Regions from separate parts of the Companilactobacillus sp. FL22-1 genome, predicted to be linked through region 1. Evidence: a T-box and tRNA genes for the amino acid it is inferred to sense, from the RefSeq annotation. Region 1 holds a T-box; the other holds one or more tRNA genes.
What was found. The T-box of region 1 lies ahead of leuS (leucine--tRNA ligase). A T-box ahead of a tRNA ligase gene usually reads a tRNA of that ligase, here a tRNA-Leu.
Positions count from the first base shown of each region.

Region 2: it encodes a tRNA-Leu, which carries the amino acid that the T-box ahead of leuS (leucine--tRNA ligase) is inferred to sense. The anticodon was not compared.

Region 1 covers NZ_JBINJY010000015.1:12,998-22,167, reverse strand. The annotation lists gene metK (methionine adenosyltransferase) at 1-926, shown strand, start outside; gene ACG72T_RS11625 (MDR family MFS transporter) at 1,000-2,475, shown strand; gene ACG72T_RS11620 (phosphatase PAP2 family protein) at 2,422-3,072, opposite strand; gene ACG72T_RS11615 (glucosaminidase domain-containing protein) at 3,152-4,402, shown strand; T-box leader at 4,400-4,615, shown strand; gene leuS (leucine--tRNA ligase) at 4,656-7,070, shown strand; gene ACG72T_RS11605 (polysaccharide biosynthesis C-terminal domain-containing protein) at 7,521-9,119, shown strand.
Region 2 covers NZ_JBINJY010000017.1:430-14,579, forward strand. The annotation lists partial or broken gene ACG72T_RS11955 (CAP domain-containing protein) at 1-413, shown strand, start outside; gene ACG72T_RS11960 (hypothetical protein) at 653-775, shown strand; tRNA gene ACG72T_RS11965 (tRNA-Leu) at 1,585-1,670, shown strand; gene ACG72T_RS11970 (helix-turn-helix domain-containing protein) at 1,874-2,719, shown strand; gene ACG72T_RS11975 (SLAP domain-containing protein) at 2,859-3,356, shown strand; gene ACG72T_RS11980 (SLAP domain-containing protein) at 3,716-4,243, shown strand; gene ACG72T_RS11985 (hypothetical protein) at 4,611-6,014, opposite strand; gene rbsD (D-ribose pyranase) at 6,185-6,580, shown strand; gene rbsK (ribokinase) at 6,591-7,499, shown strand; gene ACG72T_RS12000 (cold-shock protein) at 7,686-7,886, shown strand; gene ACG72T_RS12005 (MFS transporter) at 8,028-9,227, shown strand; gene ACG72T_RS12010 (glycoside hydrolase family 73 protein) at 9,324-9,971, shown strand; gene ACG72T_RS12015 (xanthine phosphoribosyltransferase) at 10,026-10,607, shown strand; gene ACG72T_RS12020 (ATP-grasp domain-containing protein) at 10,626-11,756, shown strand; gene purB (adenylosuccinate lyase) at 11,760-13,055, shown strand; gene pcrA (DNA helicase PcrA) at 13,350-14,150, shown strand, end outside.

The DNA.
Region 1 (9,170 bases):
GCTGTGCCGTATTAGTTGCACTAGATGAACAATCTCCTGATATCGCCCAAGGTGTTGATGATGCCTTAGAAGATCGTGGTAACGATGATAAAGATCCTTTGGATCAAATCGGTGCCGGCGACCAAGGTTTTGTTTTCGGGTTTGCTACTAACGAAACAAAAGAGTTCATGCCATTGCCAATTTCATTAGCTCATAAGTTAATGAGAAAAACTGCTGAAGTCAGAAAAAACGGAACGATTCCATACTTAATGCCTGATGCAAAGTCACAAGTTACTATCGAATATGATGAAAACGATCATCCAGTTCGTGTTGATACAATTGTTTTAAGTACTCAACACAAAGCTGAGGCTAGTTTGGAACAAGTTCAAAAGGACATCAAACAATATGTGATCGACGAAGTTGTGCCTAAGAACATGCTCGATGACAAGACTAAGATTTTGATCAATCCTACGGGACGTTTTGTTATCGGTGGTCCAGAAGGCGATTCCGGATTAACTGGCCGTAAAGTCATCGTTGATACATACGGTGGATTTGCCCGTCACGGTGGCGGTGCCTTTTCAGGTAAAGATGCTACTAAAGTCGATCGTTCAGCAAGTTATGCTGCTAGATATATCGCTAAGAACCTTGTCGCTGCTGGAGTAGCGGCCAAAGTCGAGATTCAAATTGCCTATGCCATTGGTGTGGCAAGACCAGTTTCAATTCATGTGGATACATTTGGTACTAGTGACTTCTCCGAAGAACAAATTGAATCAGTTATCAATAAGTTCTTCGACTTACGTCCCCTAGGTATCATTAAAATGCTTGATCTACAAAGACCAATTTATAAGAAGACGGCCGCATATGGTCACTTCGGACGTACAGATATCGATTTACCATGGGAAAAACTTGATAAAGTAGATGATATTAAGAGTTTCTTGAAAATTTAATCGGTGATTACAGAGGCGTTCTTTAAAGTTTAACTTTAGGGAAGGTCTCTTTTTTTATGGAGGGAATTAATTAATGGCACGAAAAAATCAATCAAATGTGGTGATCGTAACGATTGCTGTATTTATCGCAACATTTATGACGGCAATTGAAGGAACGATTGTTTCGACCGCTATGCCGACTATTATCGGGAGTTTGCACGGAGTCAGCTTGATGAATTGGGTTTTCTCAATTTATTTATTGATGACTGCTGTAGCAACGCCAATTTACGGAAAGTTATCTGACGTTGTAGGCCGAAAACCAGTTTTATTGATTGGTTTAGTGATTTTCGTTATCGGTTCAACTTTGTGTGCGATGTCGAATTCAATGTTAACTTTGATTTTGGCTCGTGTGATTCAAGGTATCGGTTCAGGGGCAATCCAACCATTAACTTTTACGATCATTGCTGATATTTATCCGTTAGAGAAACGCGCTCGGGTTCTAGGTTTGAATGGTTCAGCTTGGGGAATCGCGGCAGTTATTGCACCGCTATTAGGTGGTTTTATCGTTGAAAAGTTGAGCTGGCATTGGGTCTTTTTGATCAATTTGCCAGTGGGTTTGATTACGATTGCTTTGATATGGATTTTCTTTAAAGAAGAGAAAACAGAACACGAAAAAATTAAGATCGATTATTTAGGAACAATCTTGTTGATTTTAGTTTTATTACCACTGATGTTAGCTTTACAAAGTCTTGGTACAAGCAGTTTGTTGCTTCCTTTGGGATTAGTGGCAGTTTCAATTATTTCCGTATTTATCTTTATCAAAGTTGAAAAACGGGTCCAGGATCCAATCTTGCCGCTCGAATTGTTCAATAATAAGACTTTCGTCATTCAGAATATCTTAGCGCTATTGGTCAGTGGTTTCTTAATTGGTTTTGAAGCTTATATTCCCACTTGGATGCAAGGAATTTTAGGCTTGAGTCCTTCGATGGGGGGATTTGCGGTCACACCTAGTTCGATCATTTGGATTTTTGGATCATTTTGGGCAGGAACGTTGATAAAAAAAATGGCACCCAACCGTGTCATTTACATTAGTTTATTCTTTTTAGCAATCGCTAATGGTTTATTGTTGGCCGCCGGTCCTACTACGCCATTTTGGTACTTCTGTTCACTAGCAGCTGTTGCCGGTTTAGGATTTGGTTTGACGATCACGACTACGACGGTAACTGCTCAGACAGTTGTTGATCCAGAAAACGTCGGTGTTGCTACTAGTTTTAATACTTTATTGCGTACAATTGGTCAATCAATGATGGTGTCAGTCTATGGAATTGTCCTAAATGCCGCTTTGGCTAAAGGTGCCGCCGAAAATAAGAATATTACCGTTGATATGATGAATAAATTGATCGATCCACAGACGGCTAATTCCTTGCCACATCAGCTTTTACCCAAAATGCGACAAATTCTTTTTTCTGGATTGCACAACATTTACCTTGTAACTTTAGTATTATTAGTATTGGGTTTAGTTCTTAATGCCTTTGAGTGGAAGAATAAAAAGGTTCTGGGATCTAAATAATAGTGTGTTGAAAGTTACTACAGTAGCTGCCAGAAGATATCCGCCGAGGACATCGCTAGGGTAGTGAACACCTAAGAAGATACGACTATACCCGATTAGGATGACTAACAAAATACATAATGTACTAATGATCAGTTTTGAACTCAACTTTTTGAAGATGAATAAGCTGATAATTAAAATAGAGATATAGAGGGCAAATGAGCTAGCAGAGTGACCGCTTGGAAAACTATATCCACCGGCCGAAACGTAATGGGTATGACTGGGACGAGGACGATCGACTAGAGTTTTGATCAAACTGTTCAAACTCGAGATGACAACTTTGTTGACAACGAGGAAGATTCCGGCATAATAATATCTTTTTATTATTAATAATAGAAAGAAAATTGCGGCGATGGCGATGGTTGGATAAGTATCTCCAAGATTGGTGAGTGGTCTAAAAAAGCTCAAGCTGAAATTGTTGTGATGATAAATTTGATTAATCAAAGTATTATCAAAATTTTTAATTAAATTTGTCTTTAAAACAACATTGAAGGTCCAAAATATAAAGATAATTAATAAAAGTGTATTTAAGATAGATAATTTTTGAATTTTTTTCATTATTATTTGTCTCACTATTGTTTAAGTTTTTATTAAGAAATATAATAAAGTATAAGGATCTTTAGGAGAGTTGATATCTATGATTATGACACGTCGTGAACGTAAAATCGAAGATAGTCGATTGACTAGATTAAATAATAAAAAACTAAAGAATGCAAACTTGCGCAAAAACTTAACTATTTTGGGTTCAAGTATGTTTGTGGGGGCTGTCGTTGCTGAAGTTGCAAATGTTTCTGTCGCAACACCTGTTAAAGCTGAGGCTTTGTCAGTTAACAATTTGTTGAATCAAAATGCTGCTGTGGTTACTACACCAGTTACTTCTAAAGGTGCGGGAGATCAACAATTTCTCGATTACATTGGCAATTCTGCCCGTAAATTAGCGGCAAATAACGACCTCTATGCTTCAGTTATGATTGCTCAAGCAATGGTCGAAAGTGGATGGGGTACTAGTGGCCTTGCTAGTTCACCTAATTACAATCTCTTTGGTATCAAAGGTGATTATAAAGGTGAATCAGTCAATATGGGTACTCAAGAGGATGATGGAACTGGCAATCTTTATTCTATCAACTCTAACTTCAGAAAATACCCATCATATAAAGAATCACTTGAAGACTATGTATCGTTGCTTCGTGGTGGAACTTCTGGCAATACCCAAATGTATGCTGGTGCTTGGAAGAGCAATACCAAGTCATATGAAGATGCTACGAAGTATTTGACAGGTCGTTATGCAACCGATACAACATACGGTGACAAGTTAAATAGTATGATTGAAAAGTACAACTTGACTCAATATGATACACCGCTTGATAAAGATCAAACATACACTGTTGCTCAAGGTGATACTTTGCAATCAATCGCCGATAAATTCAATATGACGACTGATACCTTAATGTCCTTGAATAACTTGAAGTCAAACAATTACATCTACCCAGGTAAAGTTTTGACGGTTACACAAATTATCGGTTCCAATGGTCAAGCCTTGTCCACAAGTAACTTGAGTACCGCTGAAAATACTAATGATACTAATAATGTTGGCGACGCATATGGCAGTCAACAAGCACCAGTCGTAGTTCAAGATGAACGAAACGGTGTCAAGAAGTATGTTCCATCGGAAGATTCTGATTCCGATTCATCATCAATTAATGTTCAAAATGATTACTCAGATAATAATTCCAGTGATTCAGGTGATAATACTAAGTCGGTAACAGTTCAAAGCGGCGATACGATCGATTCGATTGCTTCACAAGCAGGTACTACGGTTAGCAACATTCGCCAATTGAATAACTTGAATTCCGATTTATTGGTTGTCGGCCAAAGATTATTGGTATAGAATATAACAAAACGGAAGTAGTAGAATATGAAGCGACTTTTCAGAAAGCGTATGGTGATGTGAATACGCAAGTCCTCATTTTCGAACTCGTCCACGAATGCTAGTCGCTGAACTTTAAGTAAGTGACTACGTTTAATCCTCGTTAAGGATTTCAAGAGTCGTGCTATATTTTAGTACGGAACTTAGGTGGTAACGCGATAACTCGTCCTATGATTAATTATAATCATAGGACTTTTTTTGTAGGAGGAAGAATATGTACAATCACAATACGGTAGAAAAGAAATGGCAAAAGTATTGGAAGGAAAACGATACTTTTAAGACAACAACAGATCCAGACAAGAAGAACTTTTATGCTTTGGATATGTTCCCATACCCATCAGGTCAAGGTCTACACGTCGGACATCCTGAAGGCTATACAGCAACAGATATTATTGCTCGAATGAAGCGTGCTCAAGGTTATAATGTTTTGCATCCAATGGGTTTTGACGCTTTTGGGTTGCCTGCTGAACAATATGCTTTGAATACTGGTAATAATCCAGCTGACTTTACGGAAAAGAATATTCAAAACTTTAAACGTCAAATCAATTCACTTGGTTTCTCATATGATTGGAACCGTGAAGTTCGTACAACTGATCCAGAATTCTACAAGTGGACACAATGGATTTTTGAACAGATGTACAAAAAAGGCTTGGCTTATGAATCAGAAACTCTCGTTAACTGGTCACCTGATTTAGGTACCGTAGTAGCTAATGAAGAGATTATTGATGGTAAAACTGAACGTGGTGGCTTCCCAGTTGTTCGTAAACCAATGCGTCAATGGATGCTTAAGATTACAGCCTATGCTGACCGTTTGTTGGATGATTTAGATGATATTGACTGGCCTGAAAATATCAAAGAAATGCAAAGAAACTGGATCGGCCGTTCCGTTGGAGCTCAAATTACTTTCGATATTGCCGATAGCGATGATTCAGTTAATATCTTTACTACAAGACCAGATACGATCTTTGGTGTAGAATATATGACCTTGGCCCCAGAACATAAATTAGTTGATAAGATTACGACACCTGAACAAAAAGCCGCAGTTGAAGCTTACAAAGAAGAAGTTTCTCATAAGTCTGATTTGGACCGAACAGATTTGAATGATGAAAAGACGGGTGTCTTCACTGGTGCTTATGCGATCAATCCTGTTAATGGTAAAAAGATTCCGGTTTGGATCTCAGATTATGTCTTAGTCACATACGGAACTGGTGCCGTTATGGCCGTTCCAGCTCATGATGACCGTGATTTTGCCTTTGCCAAGAAGTTTAATTTACCAATGACTCAAGTTATTGAAGGTGACTTGGATAACGGAGCAATCACTGGTGATGGCAAGCACATCAATTCTGATTTCTTAGATGGATTGAACAAAGAAGATGCTATTCAACGAGCTGTCGAATACTTTGAAGATAAAGGTTTTGGTGAAAAGAAAGTTAATTATCGCTTGCGTGATTGGGTCTTCTCCCGTCAAAGATACTGGGGTGAACCAATTCCGGTTATTCATTGGGAAGATGGTACAACATCACTTGTTCCTGAAGATGAATTACCACTTAAATTACCAGCGGACTCAGATATTAAACCATCTGGTACTGGTGAAAGCCCATTAGCTAACTTGACCGATTGGGTCAATGTAGTTGATAAGAATGGCCGAAAAGGTCGCCGTGAAACTAATACCATGCCACAATGGGCTGGTTCATCATGGTACTACTTGAGATATATTGATCCACATAATGATAAAGAACTAGCTGACTACGACTTGTTGAAACAGTGGTTACCAGTTGATCTATATATCGGTGGTGCTGAGCATGCTGTTCTTCACTTGTTATACGCTAGATTCTGGCATAAAGTATTGTATGACTTGGGCGTAGTTCCAACTAAAGAACCTTTCCAAAAGCTATTTAATCAAGGAATGATCCTCGGTAAGGGTCATGAGAAGATGTCTAAGTCAAAAGGTAACGTTGTTAATCCTGATGACGTAGTTGAACAATATGGCGCTGATACTTTAAGAACTTATGAAATGTTCATGGGTCCTTTGGATGCATCAATTGCCTGGTCTGAAAACGGTTTGTCAGGTTCAGCTAAATTCTTGGATCGTGTTTGGAACTTGTTCATCAACGATGACGATTACAGTACACTCAAGGATGACTATCTAACAGATTCTAACGATGGTAAACTTGATAAAGTTTATAATGAAACAGTTAAGAAAGTTACCGAAGATTACGATGCTTTGCATTTCAATACTGCCATTTCACAGATGATGGTCTTCGTTAATGAAGCTCACAAAGTCGATACAATGCCAAAGGCATACGCCGAAGGATTAGTTCAATTGTTGGCTCCAATTGCTCCACATATGATGGAAGAATTATGGAGTAAGTTTGGTCATACTGAATCAATTTCTTATGCCCAATGGCCTACATATGACGAAAAGAAATTGGTTTCTGACACCGTAGAAATTATTCTGCAAGTTAATGGTAAATTGAGAAATAAAGTCGAAGTTGCTAATGGTACACCTAAAGATGAATTAGAGAAATTAGCTCTTAATGATGAGAAAGTTCAAAAATTCATTGCTGATAAAAATGTTGTTAAAGTGATTGTAATTCCTAATAAGATCGTCAACATTGTTGTTAAATAATGAGAAAATAAAAAAAGGATTTCGGGAATTTCCGAAGTCCTTTTTTGATGGTCGAATGGCATCAAGCGTTGCCTATTTTGTAGAGTGTGTATAACTACTGATAATATATATTATTTTGAGGGAATTTCAATTCTTGAATAATTGCAAAAAGTGCCTATTAGGTGAGTGTATTAATAGAATTGTTGATCCATCCGACAGAAATATTTTAGCATGATTTGTTTTTAAAGACGCTTTACAATTTATGCAATCTGTCAAGTTAGCATAATGTTTTGGAAAATATATTGCTTTTTATTGAAATAAAGTGTAATTTAAAATTTTTAGGAAGATAACTTTGCTATAATTAAATGGATAGTTTTTAAGGTGGTGCAAGATTTGGGCGTAAACAATAGCCATGATAATGAAGAAGAAGTGTTGCCAGTCTTAGACCCAGAGGTTTCATCGAAAGATACCATGTTAAAAGGGTCAGCTTGGATGACAGCCGGTAGCATTTTTTCTCGAATTTTAGGTGCAATCTATATCATTCCTTGGATGGCATGGATGGGATCGTATTATCCAGCAGCTAATGCATTATTTGCGAAAGGGTATAATATTTACAGTTTGTTTCTGATTGTTTCAACAGCCGGAATTCCTGGCGCAATTTCGAAACAAATTTCACATTATAATGCACTGGATCAATATGCAACAGGTAATAAATTATTTAAACACGGTCTACGGATCATGACTTTCATGGGTGTGATCTTTGCCGCAATCATGTACTTTGGCGCACCGGTTTTAGCAACGATTTTTACTGATGGTGATCCACGAAGTATTCCAGTTATTAAGTCATTAGCGATTGCTGTTTTGATTATTCCTATTCTGAGTATCTTAAGAGGTTACCTGCAAGGATATTCTGATATGGCACCTTCTGCCATTTCTCAATTTATTGAACAGATTGCCCGTGTGATTTATATGCTTTTGGCAACTTATATCATTATGGTGGTTAATAAGGGCAGTTATATTAATGCCGTGGTCCAATCAACTTTTGCTGCCTTTATTGGAGCGGCTGTAGCGATTGGAATTTTGATCTTAGCCTTACTAAGACGATTACCAAAACTACGACAATTATCACAGAATGGTCAACCAGCAGCTGATGTGAATGAAAATAATTTCACCCGTGAAATTTTTCAACAAGCTTTGCCATTCATCATTCTCGATGCAGGGATTACTTTTTTCAATCTATTCGATCAATCAACCTTTAATCAATTCATGAGGATGTTTGTCAACGCTACAGGGGCACAGTTGGATAACTACTACTCTTTATTTGGTTTTCAAGCAAATAAATTGATTATGATTATCGTATCCTTATCGACTGCTATGGCTGTTACAGCCGTCCCAATTTTATCTGGCTTATATTCTAAAGGTAATAAGGAAAAAATTGAGGGTCAAATTTCCAATACGATTGAATTGTTCTTCTTCGTTATGATTCCTGCTTCATTAGGGATGTACGCCGTTGCACAACCGCTTTGGACGACTTTTTATCGTTATGATTCTTTAGGGGTCTTGATGTTACAATTCTCAGCAATTATCTCCATATTGCTAGGATTGTTCACGGTTTTGTCAGCCGTTTTGCAGGCGTTATATCGTAACAGACTAGCTATCAAATACTTTGTTTATGGCTTCCTGGCGAAAGTCGTTGCTCAATTGCCAATGATTTGGCTATTTCATGAATTTGGACCATTAGTAGCGACAAGTATTGGTATGGGTGTCGTTTGCTGGCTAATGGTACGCAAGTTGCACCAAATTTATCCGTTTGATACTGGCCGTCTCTCACGCCGCATCAGTGGCATTATATTGTTCTCGTTGATCATGTTTGTTTCAGTAATATTAGTCAATTGGATCGTCTTTCGTTTCGTTGGTAACTCCGATAGAATCATTTCGGTTGTAGTTCTAATACTAGAAGCCGGCTTGGGTGGTGTGATTTACGGTTACCTAGTTTTGAAGACATCATTAGCTGATAAGATTTTAGGACCACGAGTTGCCAGAATCAGAAGAATTTTTAATATTAAATAGGCTGAATGATATATTTAAAAATTAATAATAAATAATCCCAGTGAAGTTAAC
Region 2 (14,150 bases), on a different contig from region 1:
TTGAAAATGGTATGTTTGTAGGTATTCAAGACTTTGGTGGAAAAGCCACGACAGCCAATTGGGATACAAGCAGATTTAATACCACAACGGCTGACACATTTGGTTTAACTACAGACCAAATTAAAGACCAATTTGTCAAGAACAGTGGCTATAACTTAGGTACTAACTACTATGTATCAGACCATATCTTTAAAACAAAGAATGATTATTTAAACTTTTTGAATGCAGGATTTGATAATCCAGACCCACTAGAAGGTTCAATTTGGGACTCAGTAGGTGCTAGTGGTAAAGCCACAGGTATGTTAGTCTATGATGGTAAGGGTAACGCTGTAGGTTGGGGTCTATGTTTGATGGAAATGGACGAACCAGTTTCAACATACACAGATCAAGGTTTAACAACATGGATTAAATAATCCAACAAATTAACGTTAAGTAGATGATTATTAGAAGAAGGGTTGACCGTAAGGTCAGCTCTTTTTCTTTATAAAAGAATCTCTTTTCCGTTGTGACTTTCTTCTTATTAGTCTGATATCTGCGGTAAGTTGAAATAATTGTAAGTAGAGTGTAGTTAATTTGATATACTAAGGGTACTTTGTTACAGGTTAGTTATTATTTACAAAATAATCTTAAAATGACTACGGAGGCAATGGGTTTGGAAAATGAAGATATTAAATTAAAAGCAGAACCTAAATTGATAAAAGAACTCACCGATGAAGAAGACAACTTTAAGGGTATTTCTTTAGCAGAGTTTAGAAAATCACACAGTCGAAGCTAATTTAAGGACACATTAATTCTTTGAGAATATAAAAAGGATTATGTTAAAAAGTACAATGATACTGAATTTTGAATGTAAACTATTGAACAAGTCTTGGTTGTGTTTTGAATAAGCTGACTACAATAAATGATCCAGATAAAGGGAACTGACCTAAGGTTAGTTCCTTTTTGTTTGATAAAATTTTAAAAGCATCGTGAATGATATAAAAATTCTTTGTGGTGTGAAATGCTTCTATATAAGGTGTGGTTAAATCGATAGCTAATATTTTACTTAAGGCACTTGATAGTTTACGTAACAATCATTACAAGAGCTTTTAAGTATAATTATTTTCAGTTGATTGAAAGAGTTTTAAGAAAGCTGAAGAGGTTTATTATGATGGTTAATCAAAATGATTTAACATATTACAACGGCCCGTGTGCAATAATATAATTTAAAATCGGATAATCGATCAATGCAAAGAACACAATTAGTAAACCAAGTGATATAAAGACTCTTACATAATGGATAGAATAGCTTAGAAATACCACATTAAAGATAAGAGAACTTTCAAGCAGATTGCCAATAAGAATTTGACTGATATAAGTGACAGAGAAAAACTCAGATGAAAATGATGATAGTAAGTAGAGATTGTTGTTAAGTATCTAACGTTTCAATGATGATAGTATTGATCACAAAGTTGTTTTTGCTTTGGAGTCTGTACTATCTCACTAGTATGTTTGTGGGGTTGCCATGGAAAATTAAAATATCTCCATGATACCCAAAAATTAGCTTGAAATTATTTATATTTTTGTGTATAGTAGAACGTGCATGCGGGTATGGCGGAATTGGCAGACGCGCAAGACTAAGGATCTTGTGGAGAATTATCTCCGTGGAAGTTCGAATCTTCTTACCCGCATCACTAGAGTAGTTAGACATTTTTGTCTAGCTGCTTTTTTTTGTTTCGGGAAAATTCCGTCATCTATAACAATGATTTTTGTGCATCTGCAAGTATTATTGAAAAATATTTTCTTTTTGAATTAATTGTTAATGTTATTGGAATATATCTTTTAATCTGGTGGTATAGTATTATTGATAAATATCATAACGATAGATGGGAGTGTGTTGCCATTGTTTCTTGGATCAATTATCTATAATAAAAGACGAGAAATGAATTTAACTCAAATTGAGTTAGCTAACGACATTTGTACTCAAAATACGATCAGTAAAATTGAGAAGCATAATATTGCACCAACAGTGAATATCTTGATCAAGATTTGTTTGAAATTGGATTTAACATTGAATGATGTGTTCAGTGATTTTTCAAGTAATTCTTCTGCCAAACAGGATAGTATTCTAGATGCAATCGAACAAGATATTTTACTTCAAAGAAACATTGATGTTCAGGATCGATTGTCATTGTTAGAAGGTAAACTCAATAATAATGACATGAAACAATATGAATTGATCAATGGCATGTTGGCTTACAAGAATCATAATTTTGACGCCTCACTGTTTACTTTGGATAAGGTTTTGCAATATACCAAGTCATCTAAAGATGACGTCTATACTTTCCTTGCATACTTGTTCAAGGGCTTAGACTATGTTGCTCAAAAGCATTACGATCGTGCTCAGTATTATTTTGAAATGATTGATAATTCAATTGATGAGGACTCACGGATCTCAAATGCTAGTGATCTGGAGATTCTCTTCATTTGCAAGACTTTAGCCAAAGCATACAATGATATGAAGTCGTATCAGAGGTCTTACGAGTTCAGTCAATGCGGCTTAAATTTTGCGCAAAGAAAGCATGTTTCTTATTTCTTAGACGACTTGAACTATCAGTTATCGGTCGCAATTAAAAATGATCAAGACCGCACAGAAGATTACAATGATTATTACAACTTGGCACTTTACTTGGCTAAGTTCAATCAGAATGATTTATTACTCGCCGAGATGAAAAAATAAATTTTACTAGAAAAAACGCCGTTATATAAAAATAACGACGTTTTTTTGTTGTGATATTTTTAATAAGCTGACAAATCATAAAACATGTTTAAACATGATATACTTGACACAGTCTAAGGAGACTAAGGAAGTATTTTAAATGAAAAGACGATTTTTAGTAGTGATTTTAACTATTCTACTGGGCGTTGGGCTTTCATTAGTACCTATCCAAAGTGTCGAGGCTAAGTCCGTAACTAGCGGATACTTTGTTGATGTTAGTGCAAATCCCGCCAAAATCTATGATGCGGCAGGACATGCGACAGGTGAATCCGAACCACTTAACAGTTGTTGGTACCTTGGGAGGACAGCAACCATTAATGGTCAAGACTTTTACCAAATCGCTACGAACGAATATTTAAGTTCAAGCGATAGTTTTATTTACCGTAATAGACCAGAAGTGATCAGAGTCGAAACTGATGAAGATGTGCCAGTTTATGATCACAACTTCGTTGAAAGTGACAAGGTTGCTTTGGCTCCAGGTACATACTGGTACTCAGATACTGTGATTACTACATCAGAGGGCATGCCATTTGTTCGGGTGGCTCCTGATGAATACGTAGGAATGTGGAATGTGATTCAACAATCATTTACAGAATAATAATACTAGTTTTTAAGAGGGGCAATTAAAAAAATTGCGCCTCTTTTATGATTTAAGGAAAAGGTTTACAAAAGTAGATAGCGCCAATGTTCATAGTATTTTGAGCGTTTTTGAGATAATTAATATGTAAAGATTCACATAATTAATTAATCATTTTTTTCAAATTACTGTTGAAATTTACGCAGAATCTCGGTAATATAAGGGTGCTTATAAAATGCCAGAGTTAGAAATATAAGCAAATGTGTGAATTATTAAAAATTCTTGTATGTAAGAATCAGCTTTTGTGTACGCTATTTTTATGCCAAAAAATAGCTGCCGGGATTTTTTGCCAAAAAAAATATATATAGAGGTTATTTGTTATGAAAAAATCTATTTTGCTCCTTGTTTGTGCTCTTTTAGGAACTGGAAGTGCAGTTGCCACTGCCGCTAGTTCTGTAACTAATGTATCAGCAGAGTCTGTTACTAAGGCTGGAGTTTTTGCCGAAGTAAGTTCTGATGAAGCTCAGCTTTACGATCAAAACGGTAATAAAACCAATGTTGCTTTAGATAAGAATTCAACTTGGAAAGTTGCCAAAACACAAAATGTTAATGGAACTGACTTTTATCAAGTTTCGACTAACGGTTATTTAAGTGCTAAGGATGGATTCAAATACAAAAACCGTCGAATGACTATAAAAGTACAGTCACTCGACGGTTCTGATAAAAATGTAAGTGTGTATGATCATAATTTAGTTGAGAGAAGTGATGTTCAGCTATCCCCAGACAGCAAATGGGCTACTGATACTGTCATCAATTACTCCAACGGTGTACCTTTTGTACGAGTTGCTCCAGATGAGTACGTTGCCATGTACGATGTTGTGGAACAATCATTTAGTGCTACTGTCTAATTAACTTTTAATCTTGTGTGTGAATTACTAGTAGATATCCTTGGTATGCCGACCGCCGATATCTCTTGTATATATCAACTTTTATGTACACTGCCAAATGTACTTAAAAATCTATTTAATATATATGAGGTCTTTCTTTAATACAGTTAATAGTGTACTCCCGTTTAAAACAAAATTTGATTCACATTTTGTAAAAAGTGTTTTCCTAATGTGGAATAAAAACTATGGATGTTAAAAATCCATAGTTTTTTTTATACAGCTAAACCGCTGGAATCATAATAGGACGCTTACATACACTATGAATAAAGGATTTAAAAAAAGAAAAAAGCCAGTCATTTAAGCGTTGAAATGACTGACTTCATAGGATTTACTTACTTTCCTTAGCTTTAATCAACTTAACCTTTTCTAAGATTTGTTTATCAAAAGCCTTCATGTAAGCATCGTGAGTTGCAAATTTTTTACCTTGTATTTTTCGTAAAGCGTCGCTCCAATCGTAGTAGTTAATTGGAACCATATTGCGATCTTTGTTGGCTACATATAGCTCAGCAAAGTTGTTATCGCTTTGAATAGGAGCGGTCAACCAGATATATTTAGTATCTTTATATTGTAAGAAATATTGAGTGTTACGCTTGACGTTATTTTGGTAAGTTGAATATTGAACCTGCATATCAAAAGTCTTTCCATAATTATGAGCTAGTGCGTCAAATCTTAATCCCACGCCTAATAATACCAATGCCAAGACGGGTAGGAGATATTTTTGATAAGAGTCCAGTAGAATATCGATATTAATTATCGCAATCGTGCCAAAGAACATATAAGTGGCAAACATACATCTTGAACCGAATGGAGATACAACGATAAATGGAGCAATAACGACATAACCAGAAAGTAATAAAGCAAAATTAGCTAATTTCAATTTAGGATTGTCTATTTTTAGCGAATAAATTACGACGATTATGGTAAAGATTATGATGGCAATGCCTAGGATAATCAAATGCTTAGGTGTGAACATCAAGCGCATATAATTAAACATGGTATCTGATGATGAGGAGCCCTTTAATGATCGATAGGAGTCTCTACCAAATAATATTTTGATATAAGCACCATTGATAAACATTAGGACGGCACCGATAAAGTTACCGATTAGAGCTAAACTCATGATTTTTTTAAATTTATCACTGAAATGGTTACGCAAGAATAATAATATCAAAATGCCATTGAAAACATTTAAAACGGTGACATGTTCAGCAAAGAACTGAGCAAAGATCGAGGCAAAGAATATTAAGTAAATACTAGTTCGGTAATATTCAACGTCTTGATTATCGTAATTTTTAAGTACCAGATAGAGAACAAATAGTGGATAAACGACTGATGGGACATAGTTTGCGAACCCAGCATGCCAACCTAGAATTTGTTGAAAAATAATTTTGGGCATCAATAAGATAAAGAGTCCAGCTAAAGCGGAAGATAATAACCCAATCGATTTAGTTGGTTTGATTTGATCACGAATCTTTTGAATCAAGAAAACAATCAAGGTCATAAATGTTCCATAACCTAAAAATGCTAGCGGTTTGATTTTGGTGATGGCAATAACTAAAAGATCACCTAAGTAGCGGCCATCATATTTTAGAAAAATTCCTTGAGGAAAGTAATTGCTACCGAAATAAGTACCCCAGTGCAGATCGTCACCTAGTAGTGGCATCCACAAGCCGATCAGACCGAAAATTATAAAAATAATAAAATAAAAACTAAGCTTTGTTGTTCTTCTCATTTGAAAACCTCATTTTTGTATTCTTTAATAGGATATAATTATCTGTCTTTTCAAGCAATGAAAAATCTTATCTTGCCACTAAATATATGAAATTGATAAAATATTTACATAGATAATAGTGAATGTTAGTATAATCACTGTAAACGATTACAGAAAAAGGTGAGGATTTCATGAAAAAAACGCGGGTCATTAACTCAGACATTTCACGTGTGATTGCCCAAATGGGTCATTTTGATACTTTGGGAATTGGTGATGCTGGAATGCCAGTACCAAGCAAGACAGAAAAAATTGATTTGGCAGTGGAAGCTGGCTTACCAAGTTTTATTCAAGTGTTGGAAAATGTCTTGAGTGAACTACAAGTTCAAAAGGTTTATCTGGCTGAAGAAATTAAGGTACAAAACCCTAAACAATTGGCTGCAGTTAAAAAAGCTGTTGGAGATACACCGATTGAATTTATTCCTCACGAGGAAATGAAAAAAGATTTAAACGATACTAAAGCATTTATTAGAACGGGTGAGGAAACACCTTACTCAAATATTTTACTTGAAAGTGGAGTTGTTTTTTAGAGGATTTTTTATGAAAAAAATTGTTGTTTTAGGTTCAATCAATGTTGATACGATTTTAAATATTACCCGCTTGCCATTACCAGGTGAGACGATGGCTATGCATGAACGTTCTAATGCTGGCGGTGGAAAAGGTGCTAATCAAGCAATTGCCGCAGTACGTGCCGGAGCTGAAACATCCTTTATTGCTAAGATCGGTCAGGATAATGCCGCTGATTTTATGTTGGATACGTTTAAAGAAGACGGCTTGAATATCGAACATGTTACACGGGATCAAAAAGCTGGAACGGGTCAAGCTTATATCTTATTGGATGAAAATGGTCAAAATAGTATTTTGATTTATGGTGGTGCTAATCAAGCAATTACGACTGATGATGTTAAGGCTGCTAGTGCTTCGATTGCTGATGCTGATTGCTTGATCACAGAGTTTGAAACTCCACTTGCTGCTTCAACGGAAGCTTTCAAGATTGCCAAAGAAAATAATGTTTTGACAATTTTGAATCCGGCTCCTGCTAAAAAGGACATCCCTGAAGAATTGTTGCAGTTGACCGATATCATCGTACCTAATGAAACAGAAGCTGAAGCTATTACCGGTATTAAAGTTACAGACGAACCTTCCATGGTTGCAGCAGCAAATAAGTTGCACACGATGGGAGTAAAGAATGTAATAATTACTGTTGGCTCAAATGGGTCTTTCTATTCAATGAATAAAAAGACTGGTTTTGTTAAAGCTTATAAAGTTCAAACAGTTGATACAACCGCTGCTGGAGATACTTTTATTGGTTATCTGGCTTCAAAACTAAATGAAGATTTGAGTAACGTTGAAGAGGCAATGAAATTTGCAAGTAAAGCATCTTCAATTACAGTGCAAACAAAAGGTGCTCAAAATTCTATCCCTCATGTGAGAGATGTTGAGATTTAAGTATTTGTAAAAGAAACTTTACGCTAAGTAGATTGAATTAATTGCCCAAGCATGGTAATATAATAGTTGTATTTTTGAATGGTGAATGGTTCGAATGGTTTGAATGTTTCGTATTTTAGACTTTCTTCCATGAAGTACCACGAAATAATGCACAAAAAATTTTTATTTATCAGGAGGAATAGTCTGATGGAACACGGAACAGTTAAATGGTTTAACGCAGAAAAAGGCTATGGTTTTATTACACGCGAAGATGGTAGTGACGTATTTGTTCACTTCTCAGCAATCCAAGGTGACGGTTACAAGACACTTGAAGAAGGTCAAGCTGTAACATTCGATATCGAAGATTCAGATCGTGGCCCACAAGCTTCAAACGTTGTTAAGGACTAATTAATAAACTTTGAGCAAAAAGCTAATCCGAAAGGGTTAGCTTTTTTTAGTCCCTACAAATAAATCTTTACCTAAACTTTACAAGAAATATACGTTGATAGTTTAAAATCAATTGTTATTGAGTGAGTTTGGAGAAAGCGAATGCAAATAAATTGGCGAAGAAATTTTCGGATCCTGTGGTTCGGCAGTTTAATAACAGATATGGGCAATGCAATGACATTGCCTTTTATTGTCCTTTATATCAATACTTTGGGACATTTCAATAAAGCAGAGTTGAATCTGTTAGGAGCAGCGGCCTTTTCTTTGACATATTTCAGCAAGGCTTTAGTTTCGCCTCTGTGGGGTCGTCTAGCTGACATCAAAGGGAGAAAGTTGATGTGCTTGCGAGCCTCAGGCGTGATGACAATAACTATCTTTATGATTGGCCTATCGCCGAATGTTTGGTTCTTGCTCTTCTTTCGAGCTTTACAAGGAGTGTTTTCCGGTTATATCAACAATGCTAATGCCTTAATGTCGGTCTCTGCACCAACGGACATTCGAGGTCGGGTAATGAGCAAATTAGTGACTGGCAGTATTACCGGAACTTTGGTGGGGCCTTTGCTGGGAGGATTTTTGGCGACTTCTGTGGGCTATCGAGGAGCTTTCTTTTTAACTAGTAGTTTGATGGCATTAGTCTTTTTTACAACTTGGTTAGGTGTCAAAGAAGATTTTCAACCCATTTCTCCCAAACAATTACCACCAGCCTTACCGCTGATGAAAGTAATTGGCTGGCCGTTCTTTATTGCCTTATTTTGGTCGCTACTGGCCATTCAAGCAACTACTAATGCAATTACACCTATGCTCAGTTTATTGGTCAAGGAGATGGATTCTAACGCTCAAAACGTGATTCTCATGACAGGAATAGTATCTGCGGCTCCAGGTTTAGCTACGATTTTCATGGCCGGATTGATTGGTCGTTTGATCGATTGGCTGGGGAGTTTAAGGAGCATGTTGATTTTTTTGTTCTTGGCAATTATTTGCCTAGCTTTAAGCAGTTTGGTTCAAAATATTTGGGAATTGATTTGTCTGCGGTTCATATTAGGGATTTCCGATGCGGCTTTGATTCCATCCATACAAGTTCTAACTGTACAAAATGTACCGAAACAAATTTTTGGACGGATTTTCAGTTATAATCAATCGGCACAGTCATTTGGCAATGTTTTGGGGCCAATGATAGCCGCTCAGGTCGCCACAGTTTTTGGTTATAAGAGCATCTTCTTATTCTCTGCATCCTTAGAACTTTTAGCGCTAGTAACGTGGATCTATTACGCTAAAAAAGCTCAACTTAAGTTAAATTTTTGATAACTTAAGCAATTGTTTAAATTCTTTTTTATATCACGAAAAATTCAAGTATATCGTCTATAATAAAAATTAATAAACGTACAGAGGATAAATTAATTGCCACAAAAAAGGAAGTATTCCAGTCGTCGAACTACCCGGCGACGTTCAAGCAAAAAAAATAATCAAACAACTATCATTTTAGTAGCGATTCTGGCAGTCTTTGTTCTAAGCTTTTTTGGATACAAGTATTATCTTCAAACCCAAAAGGAGAACCAGGTCGTAGTCGTTCAACAAGAACACAATGCCTTTATCAAAAAGATTGCCCCCTATGCAGTTACTTTAGGAAAGCAGTACGGAGTTTTACCTAGCATTACCATTGCTCAAGCAATCTTAGAGAGTAATTGGGGTACTAGTAGCCTCGCTAGTCAGTACAACAACTATTTTGGTATCAAGGGTGAAGATCCTGCCAACACTAAGGTTTTGCAGACAAAAGAGTATACCAACGGTCAGTGGATAACGATCAATGGTCGTTTCCGGGTTTATTCGGATTTTCGTGAATCAATGAAAGATCATACTCAATTGTTAGTTAATGGAACCTCTTGGAATTCGCAACAATATAAGCAAGTTTTGCAATCTAAGGATTATATTGACGCAGCGGTAGCTTTGCAAGCTGATGGATATGCGACCGATCCTGGTTACACAAGTAAAATTATTCGGATTATACAGAAATATAATTTGAAAAAGTATGATCAGGGTATCAAGTAAAAATCAAAGTATGATAGACTCTAATTATTCTATTGTAAATGTGGGGAGAATGTAATGAAGGAATTGGAAGAAAGAATTAAAACAGACGGCCGAGTTTTAGGCAAAGATGTGCTTAAAGTTGACAGCTTTTTGAATCATCAAGTCGATCCAATGTTGATGGAACGAATGGGTGAAGAATTTTACAACCATTTTAAAGATTCAGGTATTAATAAGATCTTAACGGTTGAATCTTCAGGAATCGCTCCAGCAGTCATGACAGGCTTGAAGTTTCAAGTACCAGTCGTATTTGCAAGAAAGCACAAATCAGTCACATTGAGTGATGATCTTTATACATCAGAAGTTTATTCATTTACAAAGAAGACTTCAAATCATATCAGTATTGCTAAAAAATATTTGTCAAGCGATGATAAAGTTTTGATCATTGATGATTTCCTAGCTAATGGTCAAGCTGTTAATGGTTTGAACACGATTATTGAAGATGCAGGCGCAACTTTAGCCGGTATCGGGATCGTGATTGAAAAATCATTCCAAAAAGGTCGTCAAATGATCGATAAATCAGGTATTCCTATTTATTCATTGGCAAAGATCAAAGCGTTTGAAGATGGTCAAGTTGTTTTTGAAGAAGAGGACGATTAGTAATAAGAAGGTGGAGTTATGACTTTTATTGCGCCTGGTAAGACTTTAGGCATTATTGGCGGTGGCAGTGAAACTTATATTTTTGAATTGGAAGCTAAGAGAATGGGATTCCGTACCATGCTTTTGACTGATGAAGAGAATGATATTGCGACTCAAGCAGCCGATAGTTTTTTAGTCGGACAACTGGAAAACATCGAAAATCTAAATGAATTGGGCCATAGAAGTGACCTGCTTTTGTATATGAATGAGGACTTTGACAGCGAACTTTTGCAACAATTGGCCAAGAATTTCAATGTTGCTCAAGGGGCTGACTTGTTGTCAATCGTTCAAGACCGTTATATTGAAAGAACTTTTCTCAATGATTTGAACATCAATGTACCACCGTTCTTCTCGATCGTGACGGTCGATGACATCAAAAAAGCGGTTGAAGAGATTGGTTTTCCTTGTATTTTGAAACCAATTCAGAAAAATCAGTCGGTCTTGAATCGTCATATTCTTTATAACGAAACTGATGTTGAACGAATGCAAAAGTTGCTCTTAGACGGAACTTATATTCTTGAGGCTTGGATCGATACTCAAAAAGAATATTCCGTCATGGTTAGCAAAAGTAAAGATGGCAAGATCCATACTTTTCCAATGATCAAGGAAATTTATGATGGACACCATCTGATGAGTTCCTACATTTATAAGAAAAATGATCCCGATGTAGAAGCTGAAATGCAGCGTGTAGCCTTGTTAGTAGCTGAAAAAATTAAATATGTTGGTATCTTTGGCATTGGTTTTATCTTGTCACAGTCTGGCGTATTGTATGTTAAACGGATTTTCCCCGGAATTAATTATTCAGCGAATGTTTATCAAGTAGCGACGGGTATTTCACAATTTGAATTACATATCAGAGCGATTTGTGACTGGCCGATCCCAGAGATTTTTCCAATGGTCAATGCGGCTACCTTAAAGATCATTGAAGGTAACTTGCCACAGAGCTTGGATCTACTCCAGGAGAAGGCTCAGTGGAAATTTAATTATTACACTGGTTTTAAAGCTAAGAATCAAGCCGATCGAGATGTCGGTTATATTTCCGTTTTCTCAGATGACGTCGAAGAGTTAAAGAATGATATCTTAACAACAAAAATTTGGAGAGTAGAATAATTCATGATTGATAGATATGTAACTGAACAAATGAAACCAATTTGGACTGACCAAAACAGATTTCAAGCTTGGCTAGAAGTCGAAATTGCTGCAGTTGAAGGCTGGAGCAAAGAAGGAGAAATTCCGGCTGAAGATGCTAAGTTAATTGCTCAAAACGCTAAGTTTAATGTTTCCGAGATCGCTGAAATCGAAAAACAAACTAAACATGACGTAGTTGCTTTTACAAGAGATGTTTCTCGTTACCTTGGACCTGAAAAGAAATGGGTTCACTTTGGCTTAACTTCAACTGATGTTGTTGATACAGCCTATGGTTATTTGATGAAACAAGCAAATGATATTATTCGTGAAGATTTAAATGAATTTCTCAAAGTAGTTGGCGAAAAGGCCTTAGAATACAAAGATACAGTTATGATCGGTAGAACTCATGGTGTTCATGCTGAACCAACAACTTTTGGGTTAGTTTTGGCTAACTGGTACTCTGAAATCAAACGTGATATTGAACGTTTCGACCATGCTGCTAAAGGGGTTGAAGCTGGTAAAATTAGTGGTGCAGTTGGTAGTTACGCCAATGTGCCAACTAGTGTGGAAAAATTTGTTTGCGATAAATTAGGTATCCGCGCCCAAGAAATTTCCACTCAAGTTTTACCAAGAGACCTCCATGCTGAATATATCCAAACGATGGCTTTGATTGCTACATCAATTGAACGATTCGCCTTAGAAGTTCGCCACTTACAAAGAACTGAAGTCCGTGAAGCTGAAGAATATTTTGCTGCCGGCCAAAAAGGCTCATCAGCAATGCCTCACAAACGTAATCCTATCGGTTCAGAAAACGTTACAGGATTGGCTAGAGTCATTAGAGGACATGCTTTCACAGCTTTGGAAGATGTACCATTGTGGCATGAAAGAGATATTTCACACAGTTCAGCTGAACGAGTAATTATTCCTGATACGACTGAATTGCTGGATTATATCTTACGCAGATTTACTAAGATCACTAAAGACCTTACTGTTTTCCCTGATAAGATGTTAGAAGATATGAACATTACTCACGGCTTGATCTTCTCACAAAGAGTCTTGTTGAAACTAGTTGAAGCTGGTTATTCAAGAGAACAAGCTTACGATATTGTGCAACCAATGACTGCAAAGGCTTGGGACGAAAAGAAAGACTTCCGAACAATGTTGGAAAATGATTCACGCGTAACTGACAAACTTTCAGATGCTGACTTAGATGATGCATTTGATTATCATTGGCATTTACGTAATGTTGATGAGATTTTTAAACGAGTTGGTTTGGAATAGTTTTTTCCGAATGGCTCTGAGACTTTTCACTACCGTCTTGGTTTAAAACATTAATTTATTTAGATATTGAAATGAACTGATATTAATCGGTTTGTTTCAATATTTTTTTGTTTTTATTGGAAGATGAAGTGAATGGAATCGGTGCGCCAGTTATCTTTACTCAAGCATTATGAAATAACGTTGTTTGTCTTTCGCTCTAACCACAAAAATTTGCTACAATATAAACAGCTATTTTTAAGTACAACTAAAACTTTTTACACGAAGATTTGAGGGATTTTTAAATTGGACGATACTATGTTAAAAGGTCTTAACCCTGAGCAACAGGCTGCGGTTAAGGCTACTGAAGGACCATTATTGATCATGGCCGGTGCCGGTTCTGGTAAAACTCGAGTTCTAACTCATCGAGTGGCCTATTTGATCGAAGAAAAAAATGTTATGCCTTGGCATGTTCTAGCAATTACTTTTACTAATAAAGCTGCTAAGGAAATGAAAGAAAGAATTGGCAAGTTGCTTGATGAATCGGCCAATGATGTCTGGGTTTCAACTTTCCACTCTCTTTGTGTAAGAATTTTAAGAAGAGATATTGATAAAATGGGAAAGCCCAAGACTTTCACGATTGCTGACCCTAGTGAACAAAGAACACTCATGAAACAAATTTTGACCCGGATGAATCTTGACCCTAAGCGTTATGATCCGCGGGCAATTTTAGCCACGATCAGCAACGCCAAGAACGAATTGCAAACGCCAGCTGAATATGCAAAAGTAGCGGCTTCACCATTTGAACAAACTGTTGCCAGTGTTTATGATGCTTATGCTAAAGAGATGGACCGAAATAATTCACTTGATTTTGATGATTTGATCATGCAAACGAGTGCTTTATTCGACCAATGTCCTGACGTTTTGGAAAAGTATCAAGAAAAATTTCAATATATCCACGTGGATGAATATCAAGATACTAATGAGGCTCAATACAAATTAGTTAAACAATTAGGTACAAAGTATCGTAATGTTTGTGTAGTTGGGGATGCTGATCAGAGTATTTATGGTTGGCGTGGTGCCAATATTCAAAATATTATGAATTTTGAGAAAGATTAT